4 regions of the Alteromonas infernus genome follow, and region 4 is predicted to be linked to each of the others. Evidence: predicted binding sites of a transcription regulator. Region 4 holds the regulator's gene; each other region holds the start of a gene.
The links. The regulator MetJ, encoded in region 4, represses methionine synthesis genes. The targets are predictions, from matches to a motif close to TAGACGTCTAGACGTCTA.

Region 1 (3,204 bases), on a different contig from region 4:
AGTCTCCTATAGGCAGAACACCACGCTCGACGCTCGCAACCTACACGGGCATGTTCGACCAAATCAGACGCTTATTTGCTACCACTGACGACGCCAAAAGCCGTGAGTATGATGCCGGTCATTTTTCTTTTAACGTGACCAAAGGCCGATGCCCCAACTGTGAAGGACTAGGTGTAGTGTCGGTAGAATTACTATTTATGCCCAGTGTGTATTCACCTTGTTCGGTCTGTAATGGTTCACGGTTTAAGGATGAGGTTTTAGATGTTCACTATAAAAAACACTCTATTGCCGATATTTTATCTCTTACAGTCAACGAGGCGCAGGATGTATTTGAGGATAACAGCGCAGTTTTGCGAGGGCTTAAAACACTAATTAACGTTGGCCTTGGTTATCTTACACTGGGGCAAAGTGCCACCGAGCTATCAGGAGGTGAGGCCCAGCGTATTAAGTTGGCCTCTGAACTTAAGCGTGCGCAAAACAATAACACCCTTTATGTGCTGGACGAACCGACCACAGGTTTGCACCTTTCAGATACTGCACTGCTTTTGGAGCACTTAAGTACGCTTGTGGATAGCGGTAATACCGTGGTGATGGTTGAGCATAATATGCAAGTGGCCGCCGCTAGTGACCACGTTATTGATATGGGGCCGGGAGCTGGCGAGGACGGTGGACAAATCGTGGCGTGGGGCACACCAAAAGACGTTGCGAAGAATAAGGAAAGCGCAACTGCGCCCTTTTTGAAGCAAGCTTGCAAAATAAATTAATCGGCAAAGGCCGCCGGTCGCTCATTTGTTTACTCATTTTGCATGCCGCACCTTTGTCATAGCAGCAAGCACCGTGCAATACGGCTTTGAGAAGCCAATGTGTAGTATCACACTTAAACGGCGTAGTGAGGTAAAACGGGTTTGTACCTTAAAAAGAAATGTTTTTTAAAGAGTGTTTCACTTTTTGCAATACAGTGTGGTGAAAACTGCGGTTGACTTATAGACGTCTATACGGCAAATTGCTTGTATGAAAAAGATTCTACTTACTCGCACCACCATGATGTCGATTACCACCTTAAAAAGGGCGGTCGCTGGCTAGTGCAAGTAAGCAAAAGACAACGAAAGCCCGCCTAACACAGAGCGGGCTTTTTTTTACACACGTTTTAGCATGCGTAACCTTAAGGAGCAGCATATGAAAGTCTTAAAGTTTGGGGGTTCTTCTCTAGCCGATGCACCGCGATACATGCGCGTTATGGAAATTAGCACGGCCACCCACCAAACCGACGGTGCTGCGGTTGTACTCTCTGCCCCTAAGGGGGTAACGAACGCGCTTTCACTATTGTGTGAACAAGCAGCCGCGGGTGAAGATTTCCAACCGTTATTCACTAAACTGAACGACACGGTTACCGGCATTGCCAACAACCTTAACGAAGAACTCGACGGCTTTGCCCACGCAAGCGTGGTAGATTTCATCAACAGTCACCTCAGTGTATTAAAGCAGCACCTTGAAGGCATAAAGTTGCTTGGCGTAGCGCCAGATAATGTTGCAGCGGGTATCCTAAGCATTGGTGAATATATTTCGGTTACGCTTTTCAGCGCCATGCTTTCAGCGAAGGGCATCGCTAACCGCGTTATCGACCCGGTAAAATATGTGCTTGCCGATGGCGAATACCTAGACAGCATTGCCGACGTGTCGCTAAGTAAGGCGCGTTTTTCAGACGTACCAAACGATGGCAGTGAGTTCTTAATAATGCCGGGTTTCGTCGCCGCTAATGAAGCGGGCGAAAAAGTGACGTTAGGCCGCAACGGTTCAGATTATTCCGCAGCAATTTTAGCGGCGTGTATCGATGCAAGCTGTTGCGAGATTTGGACAGACGTAGATGGTGTTTACAATGCTGACCCGAACCAAGTAGAAGGTGCGGTACTGCTTGATAAATTGACTTATCAAGAAGCCATGGAACTGTCTTATTTTGGCGCTAAAGTTCTTCACCCTAAAACCATTGGCCCTATCGCTCAACATCACATCCCGTGTTTAATTCGCAATACGCTTAATCCAGCGGCGCCGGGTACGCTTATCAGCAACGAAAAAAGTGAAGTATGGACGTCGGTTAAAGGTATTTCACAGCTTGATAACGTTACTATGTTTAACGTTGCAGGCCCTGGTCTTAAAGGCATGGTAGGCATGGCAAGTCGCGTGTTTGAAGTCATGTCGAATGCGAATATCTCTATCAGTTTAATTACTCAGTCTTCCTCTGAGTACTCAATCAGTTTTTGTATTCAAAGCAAGGACGCCCAGCGTGCGTTAACCTTACTTGAAGATGCGTTTGCACTAGAGTTACAAAATCAGCTGCTTGATCCAATCGAAGTGCGTCATGATCTTGCCATTGTTACCTTAGTGGGTGACGGTATGCGTCAAACCAAAGGCTTGGCGGCCCGTTTCTTTAACTCGCTTGCGCAAGCGAGAGTTAACAACGTAGCCATCGCGCAGGGCTCTTCTGAGCGCTCAATCTCTACAGTTATTGAAAGCAAGCGTGCGAAAAAAGCGGTAAAAGTCATTCATCAGAATTTTTTCTCTGACCGTCATACCATAGACGTATTCCTAGTAGGGTGTGGCAACGTGGGGACTGAACTGCTAGGGCAGATTGAAAAGCAGCAGCCGGCACTGTTAAAGCGCAATATTCAGCTGCGTGTCTACGGTATTGCCAATAGCCGTAAGCTACTGTTAAACAGCCAAGGTATAGATTTAAGCGGTGACTGGAGCGCAGCACTTGATTCAGCGAGCGAAGGGTTGAGCGTTGAGCGCTTACACCAGTTTGCTAATGACAACAGCTTAGTGAATCCAGTTATTGTTGACTGCACCAGCCATGAAGCCATTGCCAATCAGTACGTTGATATGATGGAAAGTGGTTTCCACGTAGTGACGCCGAACAAAAAGGCGAATACCAGCGCCATGGCTTATTACCGTAAGCTGCGCAAAACGGCACTTTCTACTAACCGTCAATACCTTTATGAGACGACAGTGGGCGCAGGCCTTCCGGTTATTGATAACCTGCAAAAGCTGTTTAGCGCCGGTGACGTTCTGCACCGCTTTGAAGGTATTTTATCAGGCAGCTTGTCTTACGTGTTCGGCAAGCTTGACGAGGGCATGAGCCTGTCGCAAGCGACGCAAACAGCAAAAGACAATGGCTTTACCGAGCCAGATCCTCGCGATGATTTAAGC
Region 2 (3,204 bases), on a different contig from region 4:
GTGTCATTTGTCCCTGCAAAAGCCTGTGTTGTCATCATGGCTGCAGTAATACAGAGAGCGAGAAAAATACTGGTAACTACATTCATGGATGAGCCCAAGTGTTGCCACTGCTTGTATAGCGTTTAGATTACAAGGGGTGAGTAGCAAATAACGAAGCGAACATTATTTAATCATAGCGTTAAATAATAAATGTTGAAAATAGAATCGTTAACTTTTTCTCCTCGCACGCTAGCATTGTCTCGAAGAAAAACAAAAACGCCGCTCGGTACGACGATAATGAAAACGTCAACCGAGCGGCGTCTTGCACTATGTGCTTATTGCCTACTGAATTAAAGTGAGGCTTTTAGCGCTTGCGCTTTGTCTGTTGCTTCCCATGGGAACTCGTCACGACCAAAGTGACCATATGCGGCCGTTGGGCGATAAATAGGACGCTCAAGGTCAAGCATTTGAATAAGGCCGTAAGGGCGTAGGTCGAAGTGTTCACGCACAAGCGCTACTAACGTTTTCTCATCAACAACGCCCGTTCCAAAGGTATCAATGCTAATAGACGTAGGCTCTGCAACACCAATGGCGTAAGACACTTGAATTTCACAACGCTTTGCAAGACCTGCCGCAACAATGTTCTTGGCAACATAACGGCCTGCGTAGGCTGCGCTGCGGTCTACCTTAGATGGATCTTTACCAGAGAACGCACCACCGCCGTGACGAGCCATACCACCATATGTGTCTACAATGATTTTACGACCTGTTAAGCCGCAGTCGCCCATTGGACCACCAATAACAAATCGGCCCGTGGGGTTAATGTGAAAACGTGTATTGCCATCAATCCATTCACTTGGTAGCACTGGCTTAATGATTTCTTCCATTACCGCTTCGCGAACCGTTTCAGTGCTTACTGAATCGCAGTGCTGCGTTGAAAGTACAACAGCGTCAATACCCACAGGCTTGTCGTTTTCGTACTTGAAGGTAATTTGGCTTTTTGCGTCCGGGCGTAACCAGTCTAGCTTACCAGACTTGCGTACTTCGGCTTGCTTTTGCACAAGACGGTGAGAGTACGTAATAGGTGCCGGCATCAAAACGTCTGTTTCATCGCTGGCGTAACCAAACATTAAGCCTTGGTCACCTGCACCTTGCTCTTCAAGGCTTGCTCTATCAACACCTTGATTGATGTCAGGAGACTGTTTACCAATGGCATTTAATACCGCACATGAGTCAGCATCAAAGCCCATATCTGAATGGGTATAGCCGATTTCTTTTACGGTGTTGCGGGTAAGCTCTTCAATGTCTACCCACGCTGAAGTGGTTACTTCACCACCTACTAAAACCATACCGGTTTTTACATACGTTTCGCAGGCCACCCGAGCGCGAGGATCTTGTTCTAAAATAGCGTCAAGAACCGCATCTGAGATCTGATCAGCAATTTTGTCCGGATGTCCTTCAGACACTGACTCGGATGTGAATAAATGCGTGGCCATAAATGCTCCGTAAGCGTTAAATTATCAAAATAGTCGTATATTGTACTAAAACAAGTTATAAATACCAGTCTTTACTTCTAGACGTCTAAAAGTCTCTTTGTTACGAAATGTTGACATGACCCGATCAGTATTAGGGTTATTTCTATACAATAAAAAGACTTAGGCAAAGATAAGAGGGTTTTCATTACCGAGCTAATACGCATTGGTGAGCGTATAGACCATTTTTTACTATTACTTTCACTATTGGCAATGAAAACCCATTGAACTGTTAGGTGGCATAGGTAAGAATAATGCCACATTCATTCGTATAAAGAAGTGGAGCGAACGCCTTACCTCTACGCTCGTCTAGCTTGCCTAGCCCGCTAAGATACGAAACAAAAGATACAAAATAAATCAGGAGACAACATGCCCTCTCGTCGTGAACTCGCCAATGCTATCCGTGCACTAAGCATGGATGCTGTTCAACAAGCTAAATCAGGTCACCCAGGCGCCCCAATGGGGATGGCTGACATCGCGCAGGTACTATGGGGTGATTTCTTATCACACAATCCTGCTAACCCGTCTTGGGCTAACCGCGATCGCTTTGTGCTTTCAAATGGTCACGGCTCGATGCTGTTGTATTCTTTGCTTCACCTTTCAGGCTACGAACTGCCTATTGAAGAGTTAAAGAACTTCCGTCAGCTTCACTCTAAAACCCCAGGCCACCCAGAGTATGGCTATGCGCCAGGTGTTGAAACTACTACTGGCCCGCTAGGTCAGGGTATTAGCAATGCAGTGGGTATGGCGCTTGCTGAAAAAGTGCTAGCAGCACAATTCAACAAAGACGGTCACACTATTGTTGATCATCACACCTATGCATTCTTAGGCGACGGCTGCTTGATGGAAGGTATCTCTCATGAGACGTGTTCACTAGCCGGTACGCTTGGTCTTGGTAAGCTCATCGCATTTTGGGACGACAACGGCATTTCAATTGACGGTGAAGTAGAAGGTTGGTTCACCGACGACACACCAGCGCGCTTCAAGAGCTACGGCTGGGAAGTGATTGAAGGTGTTGACGGTCACGATGCTGAGCAAGTGAAAGCCGCAATCGAAAAAGCGCAAGCGAATACAACGCAACCAACGCTAATTTGCTGTAAAACCACCATTGGATTTGGTTCGCCTAATAAAGAAGGTACTGAGTCTTGCCACGGTGCACCGCTTGGCGATGATGAAATTGTTGCTACGCGTGAGAAGCTTGGTTGGAGCCACGGCGCATTTGAAATTCCAGACGATATCTACGCGGGCTGGGATGGTAAAGACAAAGGCTCAAAAGCGGAAAGCGCGTGGAACGATGCTTTCGCAGCATACGAAGCCGCTTATCCAGAGCTTGCAGCAGAATTCAAACGCCGTGTAAATGGCGAACTGCCAGCAGATTTCAGCGACAAAGCAGACGCTATCATCGCTGAACTTCAAGCTAACCCACAAAACATTGCTTCGCGTAAAGCGTCGCAAAATGCGCTAAACGCATTTGGTCCGCTGCTACCTGAGCTATTAGGTGGCTCTGCCGACCTTGCAGGTTCTAACCTGACTATTTGGGAAGGCAGTAAAGGTGTTGAAGCGAACGATGCATCAGGTAACTACATATACTACGGTGTGCGTGAGTTTGGTATGTCTGCCATGATGAACGGTATTACCCTTCACGGTGGCTTTAAAGCTTACGGCGCAACCTTCCTAATGTTTATGGAATATG
Region 3 (3,204 bases), on a different contig from region 4:
CAGAAATACCGATGTGATTTATACGGTAACCGAAGATGCCACACGCACCGGAGCATTAAGTCCACGGTGTGAAACCAAGTACGAGGATACCGGTTCAACAGACTATCCCACCTTGCTGGTCAAGCTTACCCGCAAAGATAATGGCACAGTAGAAATGTCAAATGTGCGTCCACTCCAATTTCCTCTAGCACTTGAAGTGGGTAATTTTCCTAACGACGGTATTGAAGGTCTTGCCATGGCCGACGACGGTACCTTGTATTTAGGGTTAGAGAAGGACAAGGCCCGCCAGCCAAGGATTTTCTCGCTGAATGTTGATGACGGTCTTTTTGAATCCAGTGACTTTGCAGCGGTAAGTGAACCTAGTTTGCAGCTACCCCGGTTTACATCTGGTAATCATCCTATCAACGGATTAACCTTCTACACGCACACAACAGGCGCGTCGTATTTGCTGGGGGCTGCAAGAAATGACAATGAACTTTGGGTAATTGATGTCAGCGGTAAAAAGCCAACCAAACGCATACCTATTACCTTTGATGTTGCCGGCGACGAGAATTGCGAGCAGTACACTATGGATAATGCATCAATGGAAGGGGTGGTGGTCATTAAAGATACCCTGTGGATCATTAACGATCCTTGGGAAAAGAACTACTTAAAAAACGCGACGTGTGATGCTCACTTAAGCCGATATGAAGATTTAGCGCCTCTATTATTTCCACTTAAGATAAACGACACGTGGTTTAAATAAATCAGTGTTAGCGCTGACACATAAAAAAGGTTGCTAGCACCAATAAAGCAACCTTTTTTTATTAAAACGGGACCAGCGTTATTCGCGCTGATTCTCGTTACGCGTCACTGCGCAGACGAGAAGCAAAGGTTTTCTTAAACTTCGCCAGTTTCGGCGCAACCACCATTGAACAGTACTGGTTTTGCGGGTTATTTTTGAAGTAATCCTGATGATAGTCTTCGGCATCGTAGTAATTGTTTATCTCTACGATTTCCGTAACTACTGGGTCAGGCCAGATTTCTTCTTCAGTAATTTCTGCGATGATTTTCTCAGCTTCGGCCTTTTGCTCGGCGTTGTGATAGAATACCGCACTGCGATATTGTGGGCCTACGTCGTTACCCTGTCGGTTAAGCTGTGTAGGGTTGTGCAACGCAAAGAAAATTTCCAATATTTCGCGATAGCTAATGCTATCTGCATCGAAGGTTACCTGTACTACCTCGGCGTGGCCGGTAGTGCCGGTGCATACTTCTTCATAAGTTGGATCGGCTTTTTCGCCCCCAGCATAGCCAGAAATAGCTTTTTCTACACCCTCAACGGTGTTATACGCTGATTCGATACACCAAAAGCATCCGCCCGCCAAAGTCGCGACTTGTAAATTTGCCATAATAAAACCTCTCATAATCTATGGTTGTAGTGTGGGTGCGCCCCGCCTTCAACACAAGTCATCCAAGCGTGTTTTTTTATCGTATAAACGAATATTAAATAAGAATAATGTGGTGTCATCGCGAAAGGTTTTAAGCTTAACGCTTTAAATACGCGTGATGAGTTTTACGATAGATTACGTTTTCAGTGAAAGGTATCGATTTTGCCTTTTCGGGCAAAACAGCCAACGTCGATGCGTTCTATGTAGTAGAGGTAGTAAAAAGTGATTATTTTCTATGACGGCTATTGCCCCTTATGTATCGCAGAGATGCGACACCTAGCAAAACGAGATAAACACAACAAGCTAACGCTGGTTGATATTCAGTCGCCTGATTTTTCTATTCGCTATCCCGCGCTAGACTGGCACGCACTTAATGCCAGAATACATGGCCTTCGCAGCGATGGCACCTTGATAACCGGCCTCGACGTCACCCATGAGGCGTGGAAAGCGGTTGGTGTAGGCTGGCTTTACGCGCCCCTTCGTTGGCCGCTTATTCGCCACGTGGCCGATGCCTTTTATAACGTTTTCGCGAAGCATAGATACACTATTTCTTATTTGCTGACGGGCAAAAAACGCCAGTGCGACCGCTGTATACCAGGAGAGCCCAATGAAAAATAAGGTGTTAGTTGTTGGGGCTTCTGGGGGAATTGGGGCTGCGCTAGTTGACCAATACCGCTCAATGGGCAATGACGTTATCGCGGTAAGCCGTGCGCCGGCTTCAGACTTTGAGCAAACAGAAAGTGTCTCATATTATCAAATCTCAACGCAGGACGATAAACACATAGGTGAGTTTGTACAGCAGTTAGCGCAGCAGGGGGTAGTGATAAGCGCTGTGGTGATAACCACGGGTTTTTTGCATAACGAGGAAAACGCCATTCACCCTGAAAAGCGTTTAGAGGATATAAACGAAGCGGCACTGTCGGCGTATTTTGGTACTAACAGCATTACGCCTGCGCTGTGGCTAAAACACCTTGTTAATATTGTGAGCAAAGAAGGCTCGACCCTTGTATGTCTAAGTGCACGTGTGGGCAGTATTTCTGATAATGGCTTGGGTGGCTGGTATGGCTATCGCGCGTCGAAAGCCGCACTTAACATGTTTGTTAAAACCGCATCGGTTGAATACAAGCGTAGAGTAAAAAATACAATACTGGTTTGCTATCACCCGGGCACCGTTGATACCGGGCTTTCAAAGCCTTTTCAAAAGAATGTCGCTGCTAAGAAACTATTTACCCCTGAGTTTACGGCGAAACAGCTTATTACGCACCTTTCTCAACTAGATAGAGAGCAAGTTTGCCATTTTATCGACTGGAACGGTGAAGTGGTAACTTGGTGATACGGTCTTTCATCATTTCAACAAGTTCAACATCAAGACTTTTTATTTCACTGCTGTTACCATGCTATTTTTGGGATTGGTGCAGCGTATTGATAAGCCCATAAAGGTTGCAATACAACGCGTTGACGCCACACGTGAGTCATAATAACAGAACGCCATCCTGATAATAAAATAATACCAGTTCGCATGGCATTAACCTTCGACATACAACAGGTGTCGGGTTTTTATTGCGAACTGCTATAACAATAACTCAACGAGAGGAAGGGATATGAGCGGGGCCAGAGAACAGTTCGGATCGCGCATAGGTTTTATTTTGGCTGCTGCCGGTTCTGCAGTAGGCATTGGTAATTTGGTTGGTTTCCCTGTCGGTGCAGCTAAAAACGGCGGCGGCGCATTTTTGTTAATGTACGCCATTTTCGTTTTTGCGATATGTTTGCCGGTTAT
Region 4 (3,204 bases):
CGCCTGTTCTGCATTCATATTATCAGAGGGTACTGTTAAAGCGAGTGCCACGGAGATTATGCGCCACTGCGTACGCCTAGCATATGGCAAATGGCGTAACTGAGTTCGCTACGGTTAAGAGTATAGAAGTGGAAGTGCTTAACCCCTTCTTTCGCTAATACCTTAACTTGGTCCATAGCAATGTTTGCTCCAATAAGGTTTCGCGTTGCCTGGTCGTCAGCGTCAAGGCCATCGAACATTTTATGTAGCCACCCTGGAACATGCACGTTAGTAAAGCCAGCGAATTTAACCAGGGTTTGGTAATTGGTTACTGGCAAAATGCCCGGCACTAAATCGATATCTACACCGGCAGCGGCTGCGCGGTCTCTAAATCGCAAATAAACGCTGGTGTCGAAGAAAAACTGCGTAATGGCTTCGGTTGCTCCTGCTTCAGCCTTGCGTTTAAGGTTAAGCAGGTCGAACTGCGCATTCGGGGCTTCAGGGTGCTTTTCAGGGTAAGCAGCAACGGAAATATCAAAATCCGCCACGTCTTTCAACAAGGCAACTAAGTCAGAGGCGTACATCTCTGTTTTTTCTAACCCTGGCGGTAAATCGCCGCGAAGCGCAACAATACGGCGAATGCCTGAATCCCAGTAGTCTTTTGCAATTTGCTTAAGCTCCTCGCGGCTTGCATCTACGCACGTCAAGTGTGGAACTGCAGCAACACCGGTTTGCTGTTGAATTCGCTTAACCACATCGTGTGTTCTGTCTCGTTCGCCGCTATTTGCACCGTAGGTCACCGACATATAGCTTGGCTTTAGTGGCGCTAAGCGCTCTACAGATTTCCATAGTGTTTGTTCCATGGCTTCCGTTTTAGGCGGAAAAAATTCAAAAGATACATCAATATCACGCAGTTCCGACAGGGACTGGTTTAATGCATCGATACCTTGCGCGTAAGAAACCATGGCTTATTCTCTTGAAAATGTAATTTTATAGACGTTTAGACGTCTAAATTAAATAATATATGTCTAGACGTCAAGAGGTTTACACTGCTCAATTGACCTTTTCGTGAACTTGTTTAGAATTTCTGTTCATAACATAAAAAAGAGTAGACCGAGTTAGTACAATGGCAGAATGGAACGGTAAGTATATTCACCCCTACGCAGAGCATGGCAAAAAGAGCGAACAGGTAAAGAAAGTCACTGTCTCTATACCAATTAATGTGCTGAAGGCACTCACCGACGAGCGTACTCGCCGCCAAATAAACAATTTGCGCCACGCCACCAATTCGGAGTTACTTTGCGAAGCGTTTTTACACGCGTTTACGGGGCAACCTTTACCGAACGACGATGATTTGCGCAAAGACAATCCTAATCGGGTGCCAGCAGAAGCGCGTCGCATTATGGAAGAAATGGGTATAGATCCAAGCTTTGAAAACAACGTCTCGGAAGATGAATAAAGTTCAGCTTAACCCATGCTAACAAAAAACGGCGCTATTAGTGTGAAGTGATCTCACAATAATAGCGCCGTTTTTTATGGCATATTAAACATAGTAATTCTTGTTTAATGCTACATCACTGAAGTTAGCCTTTCGCTAGTCTGGTTTTCGGCAACCCCACTGTTAATTTACCCCTATTCGGCCGAGTTTTCAGGTACCCGGGCCACGCCGGACGCTATCGCTGCTTTAGATACCGCAGTTGCGATACGTTCACATAAGCGTGGGTCCATCGGCTTAGGGATAATGTACTCTTTACCGAAGGTCAGACTGTCGCTTTTACTTGCCGCTAATACTTCTTCTGGCACCGGCTCTTTGGTAATGGTGCGAAGGGCTTCAACGGCGGCCACTTTCATCTCGTCGTTTATGGCCGTGGCGCGAACATCTAATGCGCCGCGGAAAATAAAAGGGAAGCATAGAACGTTGTTAACCTGATTTGGGTAATCAGAGCGCCCGGTTGCCATAATGAGGTCTTTACGCACCTCATGGGCCAGCTCTGGCTTTATCTCTGGGTCTGGGTTTGAGCAAGCAAATACAATAGGGTTCTCTGCCATTAACGCTAGCGTTTCTGGTGGTAAAACGTCAGGCCCTGATACGCCAACAAAAATATCTGCGCCTTCCATAACATCTTCAAGGGTGCGTTTGTCGGTGTTGTTAGCAAAGAGCTTTTTGTGCTCAGTCAGCTCTTCACGACGGGTATGAATAACCCCTTTTCTGTCTAGCATATAAATGCGTTCACGCTGGGCGCCGCATTTAATGAGTAGTTCCATGCAAGCTACCGCGGCTGCGCCTGCACCCATGCACACTATTTTTGCACTCTCGATATTTTTGCCCTGAATCTCAAGGGCATTTAGCATACCCGCTGCCGTGACGATTGCAGTGCCGTGCTGATCGTCGTGAAATACGGGAATTTTACAGCGCTTTATAAGCTCTTGTTCAATCTCAAAACACTCAGGGGCTTTAATATCTTCTAAGTTTATACCGCCGAAGGTGTCGGCGATATTCGCCACAGTATTAATGAACTCTTCTGTCGTGCGATGCTTTACTTCAATATCAATGGCATCTAGCCCGGCAAAGCGTTTAAACAGCAAGGCTTTACCTTCCATCACAGGCTTTGAGGCGAGGGGGCCAAGGTTACCTAAACCTAAGATCGCGGTGCCATTACTAATCACGGCTACCATGTTACCTTTAGCGGTGTACTTATAGGCATTATCGGGGTCTTCAGCTATTTCCCTAACTGGTTCGGCAACACCGGGGCTGTATGCTAATGCAAGGTCGTCAACACTATCTGCTGACGTAGACAGCTCTACGCGAATTTTTCCGGGGGTGGGGTAGGCGTGATAATCGAGTGCGCGTTGTCTAAAATCTGACATGTAAAATTGTATCCTTAGATGTAGGGTTCATCGGTGTTTTTACTCACGCTTTGCCGCTATCTTATGTCGTTATAGTTATAGGAAGATAAACACAAGCGCGTTCTAACCAAGTAATTACAAAAAGTTTTAAACACTGAAACTGAGCGAATCTAGCCACAGGTTCCAGCTTAATTTGTTGTTGCATTTTCAGTTACGCAATATGAATTCGAATAACTGAAAGCGCTACAAGGCATGATAGCAAGCCAATATTCATAAGATTAATACCCACTATCAGAACGCCTATCGCAACTTTAACACAGCATTTCATTGTGTACATATCTGATCAGAATCCTCATTAACCAATGTAGGGGAGCCACA

Region 1: a site for MetJ is predicted at 985-1,002, ahead of thrA (bifunctional aspartate kinase/homoserine dehydrogenase I). Genes of this name have one in related genera too.
Region 2: a site for MetJ is predicted at 1,546-1,563, ahead of metK (methionine adenosyltransferase). Genes of this name have one in related genera too.
Region 3: a site for MetJ is predicted at 1,465-1,482, ahead of msrA (peptide-methionine (S)-S-oxide reductase MsrA). Genes of this name have one in related genera too.

What each region holds. Positions count from the first base shown of each region.
Region 1 covers NZ_CACSIG010000054.1:135,765-138,968, reverse strand. The annotation lists gene ACX5J7_RS13240 (excinuclease ABC subunit UvrA) at 1-764, shown strand, start outside; gene thrA (bifunctional aspartate kinase/homoserine dehydrogenase I) at 1,177-3,204, shown strand, end outside.
Region 2 covers NZ_CACSIG010000017.1:262,331-265,534, forward strand. The annotation lists gene ACX5J7_RS04980 (hypothetical protein) at 1-86, opposite strand, end outside; gene metK (methionine adenosyltransferase) at 330-1,475, opposite strand; gene tkt (transketolase) at 1,881-3,204, shown strand, end outside.
Region 3 covers NZ_CACSIG010000042.1:29,022-32,225, reverse strand. The annotation lists gene ACX5J7_RS10705 (hypothetical protein) at 1-745, shown strand, start outside; gene msrA (peptide-methionine (S)-S-oxide reductase MsrA) at 843-1,388, opposite strand; gene ACX5J7_RS10695 (thiol-disulfide oxidoreductase DCC family protein) at 1,650-2,045, shown strand; gene ACX5J7_RS10690 (SDR family NAD(P)-dependent oxidoreductase) at 2,035-2,760, shown strand; gene ACX5J7_RS10685 (sodium-dependent transporter) at 3,029-3,204, shown strand, end outside.
Region 4 covers NZ_CACSIG010000033.1:158,093-161,296, reverse strand. The annotation lists gene metF (methylenetetrahydrofolate reductase) at 57-944, opposite strand; gene metJ (met regulon transcriptional regulator MetJ) at 1,106-1,438, shown strand; gene ACX5J7_RS09545 (malic enzyme-like NAD(P)-binding protein) at 1,612-2,847, opposite strand.